Regions from separate parts of the Kineosporia sp. NBRC 101677 genome, predicted to be linked through region 2. Evidence: riboswitches for the same ligand, from Rfam matches in the RefSeq annotation. Region 2 holds a riboswitch; the other holds the start of a gene.

Region 1 (7,621 bases), on a different contig from region 2:
GGCACCGATGACCAGAGTCTCGTCACGCAGATCGAGGCGACCGACGACGAAGTCGCCAAGGTCGCCGTGTTACGGCGGGCGCTCGAAGCAGCGGTCCAGGAGCACCGTGTCGAGCCCGCCCGCGAGGTCGCGGCGGTGGCCAGGCTGGCCGAGACCGACCGCACCCTGCGCCGAGTGGAACAGCTGGCCACCGAGGCCGGGACGAGTGTGCGCACCCTGCAACGGATGTTCGCCGAGTACGCGGGGGTCTCCCCGACCTGGGTGCTGCGCCGCTACCGCCTGCTCGACGCGGCCGAGTCCGCCCGCCGGGGGGAGAACGTGAAGTGGGCCCGGATCGCCGCCGATCTCGGCTACAGCGACCAGGCCCACCTCGTCCGGGACTTCAGCGCGGCGATCGGGTCCACCCCGGCCGCCTATGCCAAAGCCACGCTCTGAGAGCTACTTACCCTCCAGATCGCCCTCGGTACGCAGAAACACCTCGCGCAGCGCGTCCAGCATCGCCTCGTCCGGCGCCGCCCACAGTCCCCGCTCGGCCGCCTCCAGCAGGCGCTCGGTGATGCCGTGCAGCGCCCACGGGTTGGAGTCGGTCATGAACTTCTGCATGCCCTCGTCCAGCACGTACGTCTCGGCCAGCTTGCCGTACATCCAGTCCGCGACCACACCGGTGGTGGCGTCGTAGCCGAACAGGTAGTCGACCGTGGCCGCCATCTCGAAAGCGCCCTTGTAGCCGTGCCTCTGCATGGCCGCCACCCAGCGCGGGTTGACCACCCGGGAGCGGAACACCCGGGAGACCTCCTCGTGCAGGGTCCGGGTGCGGACGGCGGAGGGCTGGGTGCTGTCTCCGATGTACGCCTTGGGGGCGGTGCCGGTCAGCGAGCGGACCATCGACACCATGCCGCCGTGGTACTGGAAGTAGTCGTCGCTGTCGGCGATGTCGTGCTCGACGCTGTCGTAGTTCTTGGCCGCCACCGCGATCCGCTTGTACGACGACTCCATGTCCTCGCGCGCGGGCCGGCCGTCCAGCCCTCGCCCGTACGCGTAACCGCCCCAGACCGCGTACACCTCGGCCAGGTCCTCGTCGTTGCGCCAGGTCCGGGTGTCGATCAACGGCAGCACGCCGGCGCCGTAGGTGCCCGGCTTGGAACCGAAGATCCGGGTCGTGGCGCGGCGGGAGTCGCCGTGCGCGGTCAGATCGTCCTGCACGTGCGCCCGCACGAAGTTCTCCTCCGGAGACTCCTCCAGCGAGGCGGCCAGCTGGACCGCGTCGTCCATCATCGCGACCACGTGGGGGAAGGCGTCCCGGAAGAAGCCCGAGATCCGCACCGTGACGTCGATCCGCGGGTGGCCCAGTTCGTCCAGCCCGATGGCCTCCAGCCCGGTGATCCGCCGGGAGGCGTCGTCCCAGACCGGCCGGATCCCCAGCAGAGCCAGCACCTCCGCCACGTCGTCACCGGAGGTCCGCATCGCCGAGGTGCCCCAGATCGACAGCCCCACCGAACGCGGCCAGTCGCCCTCGTCGGCCCTGTACCGCTCGAGCAGCGACTCGGCCATCGACCGCCCGGTCTCCCAGGCCAGTCGGCTGGGCACCGCGCGCGGGTCGACCGAGTAGAAGTTGCGCCCGGTCGGCAGCACGTTGACCAGACCTCGCAGCGGCGAACCGCTCGGGCCCGGGTTGACGAAACCGCCTTCCAGCGCGTGCAGCACGGCCGTGAGCTCGTCCGTGGTCCCGGCCAGTCGCGGAACCACCTCGGTGGCCGCGAACTCCAGCACGGCCCGCAGGCCTTCGCGGTCCACCTTCGAAACGTCCAGATCAGAGGACGCCAGCACCGACTCGATCACGGACGGCACCGACTCGACGGCCCAGGAAGCGTCGTCCAACCCCTGGACCAGCGCCACCGCGGTCAGTTGCGCGGCGTCCACCTCTTCCAGACCGTCCGCTTCAGCAACGCCGGTACCGACCGAGGCCTCGTCCAGGCCCAGCGCCTCGCGCAGACCGGGCAGCGACTGCGAACCGGCCCACAACTGCCGGGCCCGCAGCATCGAGGTGACCAGGTGCACCCGCACCGAACCGGTCGGCGCTTGCCCGAGAACGTGCAGCCCGTCCCGGATCTGGGCGTCCTTGACCTGGCAGAGCCAGCCGTCCAGGTGCAGGATCATGTCGTCGAACTCGGCCTCGTGCGGCCGCTCGGCCAGGCCCAGGTCGTGGTCCAGCTTGGCGGCGTGCATCAGCGTCCAGATCTGGGTCTGGATCTGCGGGGCCTTGGCCGGGTCCATCGCGGTGACCGCGGCGTACTCGTCCAGAAGCTGTTCGAGCCGGGCGATGTCGCCGTAGGAGTCGGCCCGGGCCATCGGCGGCACCAGGTGGTCGACCAGCGTGGCGTGCGCCCGGCGCTTGGCCTGGGTGCCCTCGCCCGGGTCGTTCACCAGGAACGGGTAGATCAGCGGCAGGTTGCCCAGCGCGGCGTCGGGGGAGCAGGAGGCCGACAGCGCGAGCGTCTTGCCGGGCGTCCACTCCAGGGTGCCGTGCTTGCCCAGGTGCACCAGCGCGTCGGCGCCGAAACCACCCTCGGAGACAGCCAGGTTCAGCCAGTGGTACGCCGCCAGGTAGTGGTGCGAGGGCGGCAGTTCCGGGTCGTGGTAGATGGCCACCGGGTTGTCGCCGAAGCCCCGCGGCGGCTGCAGCAGCAGCACGATGTTGCCGGAGACGATGGCGGCCAGCACGATGTCGCCGTCCGGGTCGCCGGAGGACAGCGCCCCGCCGGGCGGGTCGACGAACATCTCACCCGGCGCCGGACCCCACGACTCGACCACGGCCTCCTGCAGATCGGCAGGGAGCGTCTGGAAGAACCGGCGGTACACCGCGGCCGGGATCCGGACCGGGTTACGGGCCAGGTCCTCTTCCGACAGCCAGTCCAGGTCCTGCCCGCCGGCCTCGATCAGCCCGTGCACCAGCGCGTCGCCGTCCATCGCCTCGAGGCCGGGCAGCGCCTCGGAGCCTTCCAAAGGCCCGACATCGTAACCAGCTTCAGACAGCGCCTTCAGCAGCACCAGTGCCGAGGCCGGAGTGTCCAGCCCAACTGCGTTACCGATCCGCGCGTGCTTGGTCGGGTAGGCCGTCAGCACCAGACCGATGCGCTTCTGCGGAGCGGGCAGGTGCCGCAGCCGGGCGTGGGCCACCGCGATACCGGCCGCCCGCAGGGCGCGCTCCGGGTCGGCCACGTACTGCGTGAGGCCCTCGGAGTCGACCTCCTTGAACGAGAACGGCACCGTGATCAGCCGGCCGTCGAACTCCGGGATCGCCACCTGGTTGGCCGCGTCCAGCGGGATCAGGCCCTCGGAGTTCTCCAGCCAGCGCTCCCGCGAGGTCAGCGTGCTGATCGCCTGCAGGATCGGCACGTCCAGCGCGGCCAGCGCCCCGATGTCCCAGGTCGACTCGTCACCCCCGGCCGAGGCGTTGGCCGGCCGGTTGCCGCCCGCCGCCAGCACCGTGACCAGCAGCGCGTCGGCCGTGCCGAGCAGCTCCATCAGGTCGTCGGGGGCGGCCCGCAGCGAGGCACAGAAGATCGGCAGGGGCCGCCCACCGGCCTGCTCCACCGCCTGGCACAACGCCTCGACGAAGGCGGTGTTACCCGCAACGTGATGGGCGCGGTAGTAGAGCACCGCGATCGTTGGGCGCCCACTCTCGTCCTCAAGCAACGGACGCTCGAGCACACCCCAGACCGGCGTGCTGCGCGGCGGCTCGAAGCCGAAGCCGGTCAGCAGCAGGGTGTCGGTCAGGAACGAGTGCAGTTCGGTCAGGTTCTCCGGACCGCCCTCGGCCAGGTAGCCGTGCGCCTGGGTGGCCACCCCGACCGGCACCGTCGAGCGGCGCATCAGGTCGGCGTCGGGCAGCGCCTCGCCGGAGAGCACCACCACTGGCACGCCCTTGGCCAGCAGCGCGGCCAGGCCCTCTTCCCAGGCCCGGGTGCCGCCGAGCAGGCGCACCACGGTGACCGCGACGCCTTCGAGCAGGCCGTCCAGGTCTTCCACGGCCACCCGGTTGGGGTTGGCCAGGCGGTAGGGCACCTTGCTCGCGCGTGCGCTGAGCAGATCGGTGTCCGAGGTGGAGATGAGCAGCACAGTGGAGCGCTCGGGAGCCTCAAACGTCACGTACGTCCTCTTCCTCGCCGTCCGCGCGGCGGGTTGCTGCGGTGCGGCACAGTTTCCTGGCTCGGCGTCCGCGTGACGTCCCGGCCTTCCAGCCCTCACAGGCCGTGACCATGGAGTTCTGGAACGTCACTCAGCGCTCACAGTGGCGCGACCGCGCCGGATTCTCACCGGCTTCCTGTCCGCCACACCGCGGTTGCTTTACGGGGCCACTGTGCCAGCCCTCGGCAACCCGCCCAACCCCCGGCCGTGGAGCACCTAAGCTGACCGGGTGTTCGTCGTGCATGCGTGGTGGTCGATCTCTGCCAATGACCCCGCTGACGACGGCTCCCTGGTGCTCTGGGCCGAAGATCCACAGATTCGCACTGCCCCCGCCGAACGCACCGGCCGTCGGCCCAAGATCCGCGAGCACCCCTTCGACGTGCCCTCCGAGGAGCTCCGGCACACCATCACGGATGTCGCCGACCTGGTGGACGAAGGCTGGAAGGAGGGCACAGCCGACCTTGTGCTGCCCTCGTTCCAGCACGCTCCCGGCGGTTCGCCCGAGCTCCTGGACCTGCGTTCGGGCTGGCCCAGTGATCGTGCCGAGGGGGAGTCGGCGCGGCTGTTCCCACAGGTCCGCTGGCGGGTAAGGACGATTGCGGTGCCCGCCTGGCAGGCCCCCCAGGTGTTGCTGGGGTTAGGTAAAGAGCTTGAAGACGCCCCAACGCTCGGATCCGACGTCCGTCACCTTCTCGCTCTGCACCAGTTCGCAGAAAACCTGATCAGCCGCGGTCGCGTGCTTCCCGTCGTGCTGGAGACCCCCGACGGGCACGGAGTCGCTCGTTGGCGCCCGGTGATCACCGGGGACGACGGCGAATGGTTCCGGCATGTGGTGCACACTCTGCCCCCGTCCTGGAATGCCGAGGCCCCCGCCGACCAGAGCGCTGCGGCCGCAGTCGATGCCCTGGTCGACGTGGGAGTGCGGGGCAGGCTCGGGCCTGGCCCGGGTACGGGCGGGCTGGGGCTGCTGGGCTGGCGGCAGGCCCTGCACGGGCAGTACCCCGCGTTCCCGGCGAACCAGCGGCAGATGCGTCACCTGGTCGAGGGCCTGGACACCTGGCAGGCCGAGACGGTGCACGGCGGGCTCGTGCGGGCCGGCTTCCGCCTCTCCGAGCCCACCGACGACGACCTCGACAGCATCCTGCGCCCGGCCCGGATCGAACTGCGCCCGGCCGAGCTGGCGGCCCTGTGGCGGCTGGAGTTCGGCCTGCAGGACGCCGACCAGCCCGGCCTCTTCGTGTCCGCGCAGGACATCTGGGACCGGGAGCCGAGCCTGACCCGGCTGCGCCGCAACGCCCCGCGCCCGCAGGAGACGCTGCTGGCCGAACTGGGCCGGGCCCTGCGGCTCTACCCGGCCCTGCGTGATGCGCTGCTGCACGCGCAGCCCGTCGAGCTCCTGCTCGACAACGCCGGGGCCCACCACTTCCTCACCGAGGCGGCCGGTCTGCTGATCGGCGCAGGCTTCGGGGTGCAGCTGCCCGGCTGGTGGTCACGGCCGCAACGGCTGGGCGCGCGGCTGCAGGCCGGCACCAAGCCCCAGCCCGGAAGGGTCGAGGGCACACCGGTCTTCCGGCAGAACGACATCGTGGAGTACGACTGGCGGCTCTCCGTCGGCGACGCGCTGCTCACCGACGACGAGGTCGAGTCGCTGATCGAGGCCCAGGCGCCACTGGTGAAGCTGCGCGGCGAGTGGATGCAGGTCGATCCCGAAAAGCTGCGCAAGGCGCGTACTTTTCTGCGCAAACAGCGCAAGACCGGCCCGCAGACCATGTCCATCGCCGACGTCCTCTCGGTGATCGGTGCTGGTTCCGAAGGGCCCGCCGGGCTCGAGGTGACCGGGGTGGACGCCTCCGGCTGGCTGGCCGACTTCCTGGCCTCCCCGGAAGAGCGTCAATTGACGACGTTTCCGGTGACCAGTGATTTCAAGGGCACCTTGCGCCCGTATCAGGAGCGCGGTGTCTCCTGGCTGGCCTTCCTCGAATCTCTCGGCCTGGGAGCGGTTCTGGCCGACGACATGGGGCTGGGCAAGACCGTGCAGCTGCTCGCCCTGATCGCCTCGGACCAGGAAAAGCCTCAAGGCACCGATGATCTGGTGCCCGCGCCGACGCTGCTGGTCTGCCCGATGTCGCTGGTCGGCAACTGGCAGCGCGAGGCCGCCAAGTTCACCCCGGGACTACGGGTGCACGTCCAGCACGGCTCCGACCGCCCCCAGGGTGAGGAGTTCGCCGCTGCCGTGGCCGGGTCCGACCTGATCATCACCACCTACTCGCTGCTCGCCCGCGACGCCGTGGCCCTGCGCAAGTACGGCTGGCGGCGGATCGTGCTGGACGAGGCCCAGGCGGTGAAGAACGCGGCCACCCAGGCGGCCACCGCGGCCCGTTCGCTCACCGCCGAGCGCCGGATCGCGGTCACCGGAACCCCGGTCGAGAACCGTCTGGCCGACCTGTGGAGCCTGATGGAGTTCGCCAACCCGCGCGTGCTCGGCGACCCGGCGGACTTCAAGAAGCGCTACGCCCTGCCGATCGAGCGGGTCGGCTCCGAGGAGGCCCGTGAGCAGCTGCGGGCGGTGACCCAGCCGTTCGTGCTGCGCCGGGTCAAGACCGACCGGAAGATCATCAGCGACCTGCCCGAGAAGCTGGAGATGGAGGTGGTCTGCACCCTCACCGCCGAGCAGGCCGCGCTCTACCAGAACGTGGTCACCGACATGATGGAGCGGATCGAGCAGAAGGAGGGCATGGAGCGGCGCGGGCTGGTGCTGGCGGCGATGACCCGGCTCAAGCAGGTCTGCAACCACCCGGCCCAGTTCCAGCGCGACGGCAGCCGGATCCCCGGTCGTTCGGGCAAGCTGGCCCGGCTCGAGGAGACCCTGGAGGAGGTGCTCGCCTCCGGTGAGAAGGCTCTGCTGTTCACCCAGTACGCGGAGTTCGGCGAGATGCTGCGCACCCACCTCACCGCCCGGTTCGGCCGCGAGGTGCTGTTCCTGCACGGTGGGGTGAGCAAGACCCGGCGCGACGAGATGGTGGCCCGGTTCCAGAGCGGCGACCACGACGCGCCGCCGATCTTCGTGCTGTCGCTGAAGGCCGGCGGCACCGGGCTGACCCTGACCGCGGCCAACCACGTGATCCACGTCGACCGCTGGTGGAACCCGGCGGTCGAGGACCAGGCCACCGACCGCGCCTTCCGGATCGGCCAGTCCCGTACGGTGCAGGTCCGCAAGTTCGTCTGCGCCGGCACGCTGGAGGAGCGGATCGCCACGATGATCCGCGACAAGCGCGGTCTGGCCGCCTCGATCGTCGGCACCGGCGAGGGCTGGCTCACCGAACTGTCCAGCTCCGAGCTGCGCGACCTGCTCACCCTCGATCCCTCGGCGGTGGGCTGAGATGGCCGATTTCAGCAAGTTCGGAGCGCCCCGGCCGGTCGAGAACGGCCTGAC
Region 2 (7,621 bases):
GCGCGGCCCTGGGCACCTACCTGCGCTCGGCCCCTCCCGCAGCCTTGCTGGCCGACGCGGCCGAGCTGAGCCTGACCTTCACCCCGGTGACCTTCGCCGGTGCCGTCGAGGGCCGGGCCCTGCGGCGCACCTGCGAGAACTACCTGCACACCTTCCAGCTGGGCGGAGCCGGGGTGCCCACCAAGGCCGAGGTGTTCGCCGAGTTCACCGCGCGCGCCATCCCGCCCGCCGGTTTCCACGACGTGGTGCTCCAGACCGACCTGAGCAGCAGTGGCAACGGATTCAACCCCCGCACGGTGGCCAAGCTGATCCTGAACGACACCGACTACGCCGGCGGCCCGATCCGGCTGGTTCCGGGGGCCGTGGGCGGGACGGCGGCCCACGCCGCCCAGGCCCTGGCCGACAAGCTCGGGGTGCCGGTGATGGCCCCCGACGACACGGTCCACGCCTTCGACTCCGGCCGCCTCGTCGTGGGCCCCTCCCCGCTGGTGCCGACCGGGCAGTGGGCCGTCTACCAGCCCCAGGGGCAGCAATGATCATCAGTGAGGCCGGGTTCTTCCGGGAACTGCCCCACGGCCGCCCCGACGGGCCGAGCCTGCACGAGGCCCTGGCCACGGGCCGGCGCGAGCCGGTGGGCGCGAAGAAGGAGATGCTGCTCGACTACCTGTGGGGCAACACCGTGCTGGCGGCCACCGCGGCGATGTTCGACGACGTACTCGACCCGTCGGTCACCGCCGTGGCGCCGATGGCCGTGGTCACCGACGGCGCCTGGGTCTGGCCCCGCGACCTGGCCCACTACGTGGACAAGTACGACGCCGCCGTGCCGCTGCCGTTCATCCTGCACATCGAGCTGCGCGGCTGGGAGCAGCCGGCCCTGAGCCCGAACGAACTGCTGCAGATCGAGCAGGCCCTGCTGGAGCCGTGAACACAGAACCGCTGCCCCCACAACACCTCGGGTGCAGCGTTCGTGCGTGGGACTGAACCGGCCCTGCCCCCGGCCTGACCCGAGTCTTGGCCACCGGCCGGTACTTCACCACCATGGCTGGAGTCGTCCCCACCCCGATGTGAGGTGCTCCGTGGAAATCCTGATCATCCTGCTCGTGCTCTGGGCCGTGTCCCAGTACTTCAAGTAGGCCGAAACCCACCCCGCCAACGATCTTTACGGGCCGCGGCAGGTTCAGCGCAGCACCTCGCCGCCGGCGTCCGGTCACGGAACCGTGAAGATCGTGTCCAGAGCATCGTCCAGAACTGCTTCCCACGAGGCGTTCTCGGGGGCCGAGGCCGACAGCAGCCAGCCGCCCACCACGAAGCCGGTGAGGGCGGCGTCGGCGGGCAGCATCTCGGCGGCCGGATCGCGCTCCTCGGCCAGCGCGGTCATGAAGGTCTCGACCGTGGGCTGGTCCATCCCGGCCCAGGCCTCCATCCGCACCGCACTGCGGGCCAGGGTCGCGATCCGGTCCCGCTGGGGCGGCCCCTCGTGCAGGTCGCAGAGAACCTGGTTGCCCACCGCGAAGCAGAGGTCGACCGCCTCGCCGTAGGCCTCGTCGCCCTGGTCGACCAGGGCCTGGATGGCACCGGTGGAGCGTTCCGGGCTACGGGCCACCACCGCGGCCAGGGTCTGACGGACCAGGGGTTCCACCTGGCTGTCGATCCTCATCGGTGCGCTCCTCCGCCTGCCTCGACATCCTCCTGGACATACCTGACCTGCACGTTATCGACCCACGGGGGCGACGGCATGTCAGACATCTCACGGAGGTAACGCCCGAAACCCGCGAAATCCGGCTAGAAGGTCACTCCACCCAGGTGTTCCCGGGCAGTTCCGGGAGGCTGGTGATGTCCAGGTCGGAGCGGATCCCCGACTCCGGGGCCAGCCCGAAGTGCTCGATCGAGCGCCGCACCCACTCCGCCGCGTCGATGTTCAGCGGCCCGGAGACCCACAGGGCGTAGGGCAGGTTGACGAAGCGCTCCTCCTTCACCGCGGTCAGGTCGCGGGAGGCCGGGTTGGCCTTCAGCACGGCCACCTTCTCCTCGTACGACTGGCCCGGGTAGTCGACGAAGAAGATCACGTCCGGGTCGGAGGCGGACAGACGCTCCCAGCCGACCTCGGTCCAGGTGTCCTCCACGTCGGCGGTGGCGTTGGTGACCCCGGCGGTGTCGAAGATGGCCTGCGGCGCCCCGAACGAGCCGGAGGTGAAGATGGCGTCGGTGCCGGAGTCGAAGAGGAAGGCGGTCGGCTTCTCCTCGCCCTTCGGAGCGGATTCCAGCGCGCTCCGGCGCTTCTCGATGTCGGCCACCACCGCCTCGGCGCTCTCGCCGTGCCCGGTCAGTTCGCCCAGGTTACGCAGGTCGGTGGTCAGCGCCGTCCACGCCTCCATCGTTCCCCGGGCCCCGTCGTCCTGCCGGCAGGTCTCGCTGAGCAGGTAGGTCTTGATGTCGCGTTCGTGGAGCATCTCCGGCATGAGGTTGCGCGACTCGCTGAAACCGTAGCCGTAGCCGGCGAACATCATCTCGGGGTCGACCGCGAGCACGTTCTCCAGCGTGGGGAACTCGTCGCCGACCACCTTGAGCTGGTCCACCCGGGCGTCCGGGTAGGCCAGCTCGAGCACGTCCTGGTCGCGGGCCATGCCGGTGACGGCGACCAGCTCGTCGCGGGCGCCCACCGCCAGGGCGATCGAGATGATGCCACCGTCGTAGGCGTAGAGCTCGGTGACCGGCGCGTCCACGCTCACCTTCTCCCCGCAGTTCTCCACGGTGATGGCGCCCGCGCCGGAGGCTGCCTCCGGCGAGTCGGAAGAACTGCAGGCGGTCAGGACGGTGCAGCCCAGGGCGAGCACTGCGAGTCTCGTGGCGGGGCGGTTCATCTGGTCCGGGTTTCCTCTCGGGGGTGGATGAGCAGGTGGGGCTGGTCGAGCTGGGGATGGGGCACCTGCACCGAGCCGACGCCGAAATGGGCGTCGACGTGGGCGGCGCTGAGAACGTCGGCGGGTGGACCGATCGCGACGATGCGGGCGGGTCTGGCGCTGATGCCTTCCGGCCGGCCGACCACCGCCAGGGTGTCGAAGAAGCGCAGCGCCAGGTCGAGGTCGTGAACGGTGGCGACCAGGGTCTGCGACTGGGTGGCGAACACCTCGAGAAGCCGGAGCTGCCAGGCGACGTCGAGCTGGTTCGTGGGCTCGTCGAGCAGCAGCACGGGGCACTGCTGGGCCAGACCGCGGGCCAGCACCGCCCGCCGCCGTTCGCCTCCGGAGAGCTGGTCGCACGGCGAACTGATCCGGTCGGCCAGGCCCACCGCGTCCAGAGCCGCCTCGACCACGGCTCTTTCGTCCTGGCCGCCGCGTGACCAGGGGCGGGTCCGGGGCACTCGCCCGAGGGCCACCAGTTCACCCACGAGCAGTTCCGCGGCCACGACTTCTTCCTGCGGCACGAAGGCCAGCCGGCGCGCCCGCTCCCGGGACGCAAGGTGACGGGCGTCCTCGAGGTGCCCTGAGGCGTCTGCAATCTGAACTTCTCCGGCGCTGGGGCGCAGCACTCCGGCCAGAACGCGCAGCAGGGTGGATTTTCCCGCGCCGTTCACCCCTACGATGCCCAGGCGTTGCCCGGCCGGAACGTCCAGGTCGATGTCGCTCAGGATCTCGCGGCCACCGAGCTGGGCCGACACGCCCTTCACGCGCAGGGCCACGGTCATCGTTCGCCGCCGAACCGGTACTGGCCCCGGCCCATCAGGAGCAGGAACAACGGGGCCCCGATCACCCCGGTGACCACGCCCAGCGGAATCTCCTGCGGGCGAACCGCCAGTCGGGCGAGAACGTCTACCCAGAGCAGGAATACACCACCACCGAGGGCTGCGACGGGCAGCAGGACCCGATGCTGAGCGCCGACCACCAGCCGGGCCGCATGCGGCACGATCAGCCCGACGAAGCCGATCCCCCCACTCACCGCCACCAGCACCCCGACCAGCACCGCCAGGCCGACGAACAGGGTGGTCCGCAGGGCGACGACGTTCACTCCCAGGGCTGCGGCCGTGTCCGAGCCGACGGCCAGGGCGTCCAGCCAGCGGTGCAGGGCGAGCATGCCCAGCGCCAGCACGGCCACGAGAAGTGCCGGGATCCAGAGCTTTTCCCAGGTGGCGCCGCCCACGCTGCCGAGCATCCAGAACATCACCGAGTCCGCGGCCCGGGGGTCGTCGCTGAGGAAGACCAGGAACGAGGCAATCGACGAGAGTCCGGACGAGAGAACGACTCCGGACAGCACCAGCCGCAACGGGGTCAGCCCGCCCTGGGTCATCGCCACCAGGTAGACCAGCAGGGCCGAGCCGATCGCCCCGAGCAGGGCGCCGCCCGAGACCGCGTAGATGCCGAACCCGGCCAGGGAACCGGTGGTGATCGCCGCGGTCGCCCCGACCGACGCGCCCGAGCTGATGCCCAGCAGGAACGGGTCGGCCAGGGGATTGCGCACCAGTGTCTGCATTCCGGCGCCGGCCACCGCAAGTCCGGCACCGACGACCACCGCCATCAGGGCACGCGGTAGCCGCAGCTCCCAGACGATGACGTCCCAGCGGCCCGGTCCGCTGCCGTCGAGACGGTCGGTGACGGCGGAGACCACTTCACCCAGCGGGATGTGCTCAGAGCCGAACGCCAGCGAGATAACGACGCTGACCAGGCACGCCACGGTCAGCGCGGCGGCCAGGGGCCAGAACTTCAGGCGGCGCCGGGCAGGGGTGGGCGACGGGTCCACGCATGACCTCTCCAGTCCCGGGCCCTGGTCGCGAGAGCCCGTCGACGAACACGTGAACCGACAGGTCTTCGGACTCGGGGTCAACCGGTGGCACGGCCTTCCCAGGGAGAGGCTCCCCAGTGGCGAGTCGTGCCGCCGTCGCCCTTACCGCTGCGCGCCAGTCCCGGAATTGCACCGGAGTTCCCTGGCATCCACCCGGATGCGATCGGTTCGTGCCGGAGGCTAGCACGCGGGACTACTGCTGCATCACCCAGGTGGGCACCGGCTCGTCGATCTCGGCGACGACCTTCCAGCCGGACCGCTCGTACAGGGCCACGTTACGGCGGGTGGCCGTCTCCAGGTAGGCGGGCAGCCCGGCCTCGGCCGCGCGCTGCAGCCCGGCCTGCATGACCGCCCGCCCCAGACCCTGGCCGGTGTGGTCGGGGTGGGTGCCGAGAACCCCGAGATACCAGTACGAGGACTCGGGGAAGGCGGCGTGCACGACCTCGTCGTAGGCGCGCAGCCGGGACGCGGCGGGCTCCGGCAGTTCCAGAGGGCTGCTGGCCGGGGGCGTGCCCGGCGGTTCCCAGATCGCCACCGAGACACCGCCCTCGACGGTCCAGATCGCCCCCATGCCGACCCTCTTGTCGAACACGTGACCGAAGAAGGCGGCGGCGCCGTGCTCGTACTCCTCCTGGTCGGGGAAGATGTGGCGCAGCACCGGATCGGACGAGAACGCGGCGACCAGGGTGCGGACGATCGGGGTCCGGTCGGCGGGAGTGGCTACAGAGATCACGGGGTCAGCTTCTCATCCCGACACTCCCGCCCCGGGCATACGGTTCAGGTGCGTTGCCGGGCCATCCACTGCCAGACGTGGGTGCCCTTGATGCTGGGATCGTTGCGGCCCACGTAGATCCACGACCAGTGGCCGGGGAACCTGTAGCCGTTCCAGACCACCTCGTCGTAGAGCGTCACCCGCGAGCGCGGGATCAGTTCGCTCGCGTGCACGGTGTTGGCCTGCGGGTCGACGGTGGCGTCGTCGAGCGAGGTGACGAGCCAGGTGGGGGTACGGATGGCCCGGAGCTCGGCGTCCGGGATGAGCGGCGGGTTACCGGCCACCACGCCGCAGATCGGCACCGAGGAGGCGAACAGGTCCGGGTAGGTGGTGGTCATCTTCAGACTCATGTAGCCGCCGTTGCTGCACCCGACCACGTGCACCCGGTCGCGATCGATCGGGTGCCGCGCCGACACGTCCTCAATCACCTTCCTGATCATCGGGGCGAACCGCGGGCCGTCCTCCATCCAGTACGAGGTGCTCTGCGGGGCAACCACATACGCGCCGCCGAAGATCTTCTGCCCCTCCCGGGTGGCGAAGCCGAGCGCACCCCGGTTCGCGCGCAGCGTGGTCTCGTTGTCGTAGTAGCCGTCCGGCAGCGAGGCGCCCTCGCCGCCGCCGTGCAGCCAGACCACCAGAGGACGCTTGCCCCGCCCGGAAGGCGTGTAGAGCCGGTACTTCAGGCCGTTGCTGATCTCGTGGTGACCGAACGCGTCCACCTCGGGGTTGACCAGCCTGCCCTGCTCGAAACGCTCGATCAGCAGGGGCTTGCCGAACCGCCGGGGCACGGGTTGGTTCTGGGTGATCGTGTATTCCAGGTTCAGTCGCACGTTCCGGCTGCGGGTCACCACGTAGCCGAGCGTCGCCGCACCGGGTTTCCCCTCGCCGTGCTCCAGTTCGAGCACGATGTTGCCGCGGTGATCCAGCCGCGCCCGGGTGACCACCCGGTCCAGGTCGTACCCACTGGCGCCCGGGATCGGGCTGGTGGCCTTCGCGTGCACGGTGAACGTGCTGGTGGTGAGGCCTTCGGCGGTGATCGGGCCGAGCCGGTCGGTGTCCAGGGTGACGGCGGTGACCTGCTCACCCCCGTCGAGGGTCTCGGCCTCGAGCCGGAACCGGGTGGGCCTCTCGTCGGCTCCGGCGCCGGCGGCGTTCGTGATGCTCAGGGCACCGGGCAGAACCAGGCCGGCGGCTAGGACGCTGCGGCGACCGATGGGCTGGGGCATGCGAACTCCTGTCCTCGTCTTCCTTGACTGGCGGACAGGACCAGGCTCGCATGCTCAGATTCCGGAGAAAACCCTCGGTTCGAAGAGTAGATGGATGCCGCCCTTGTGCTCGATCCGTTCCACGCCGATGCCGTAGACCCGCTCGATCAGGCCGGCGTCGATCACCTCGGCGGCGGGCCCGGCCCCGGCCACCCGGCCGTTCTCGAGCAGCACCAGGTCGTCGCAGTAGCGGGCGGCGAGGTTCAGGTCGTGCAGCACCACCACCACGCTGGTGTCCAGATCCCTGACCAGGCTGAGGATCTCGTGCTGGTAGCGGATGTCCAGGTGGTTGGTCGGCTCGTCGAGCAGCAGGTGGCTGGCCTGCTGGGTGAGCGCACGGGCGATCAGCACCCGCTGCTTCTCGCCGCCGGAGAGCCCGGCGAAGCTGCGCGGGGCCAGGTGCAGGGCGCCCACCCGTTGCAGGGCGGTCCAGGCGATCTCCTCGTCCTGGGTGCTGGTGCGGGCGAACGTGCCCAGGTGCGGGCCGCGGCCCAGCAGCACCATCTCGGCCACCGTCATGGTGGTCTCGGTGCCGTTCTCCTGCACCACCACGGCCAGGTGCTGGGCCACCTCGCGGGCGCCCAGCTCCCCCAGCGGCCGGCCGTCCACGCTGACCGTTCCCGAGGCCGGCCGCAGCGAGCCGTACAGCAGCCGCAGCAGCGTGGTCTTGCCGCTGCCGTTGGGCCCGATCAGGCCCAGCACCCGCCCGGTGCGGGCGGTGACGGTGACGTCGTCGACCACCGGGCTCTTGCCGTAGGCGAACCGCAGCCCCTCGGCCTGGATCACGGCTGGGAGCCGAATCGCTCCA

Evidence for each region. A riboswitch is a leader RNA that binds a small molecule or an ion and turns the genes downstream of it on or off. The one in region 2 is predicted to bind cobalamin.
Region 1: it holds a riboswitch for cobalamin, as region 2 does, so the genes downstream of both, cobN (cobaltochelatase subunit CobN) here and QSK18_RS10330 (FecCD family ABC transporter permease) in region 2, are expected to answer to the same signal.

The regions. Positions count from the first base shown of each region.
Region 1 is NZ_BSTA01000004.1:25,402-33,022, forward strand. It holds gene QSK18_RS12725 (helix-turn-helix domain-containing protein) at 1-435, shown strand, start outside; gene cobN (cobaltochelatase subunit CobN) at 439-4,149, opposite strand; cobalamin riboswitch at 4,179-4,350, opposite strand; gene QSK18_RS12735 (DEAD/DEAH box helicase) at 4,418-7,567, shown strand; gene QSK18_RS12740 (SWIM zinc finger family protein) at 7,569-7,621, shown strand, end outside.
Region 2 is NZ_BSTA01000003.1:159,981-167,601, forward strand. It holds gene QSK18_RS10305 (DUF8616 domain-containing protein) at 1-536, shown strand, start outside; gene QSK18_RS10310 (hypothetical protein) at 533-925, shown strand; gene QSK18_RS10315 (hypothetical protein) at 1,208-1,657, opposite strand; gene QSK18_RS10320 (ABC transporter substrate-binding protein) at 1,791-2,861, opposite strand; gene QSK18_RS10325 (ABC transporter ATP-binding protein) at 2,858-3,685, opposite strand; gene QSK18_RS10330 (FecCD family ABC transporter permease) at 3,682-4,734, opposite strand; cobalamin riboswitch at 4,777-4,959, opposite strand; gene QSK18_RS10335 (GNAT family N-acetyltransferase) at 4,970-5,509, opposite strand; gene QSK18_RS10340 (prolyl oligopeptidase family serine peptidase) at 5,554-6,774, opposite strand; gene QSK18_RS10345 (ABC transporter ATP-binding protein) at 6,829-7,599, opposite strand; gene QSK18_RS10350 (ABC transporter substrate-binding protein) at 7,596-7,621, opposite strand, start outside.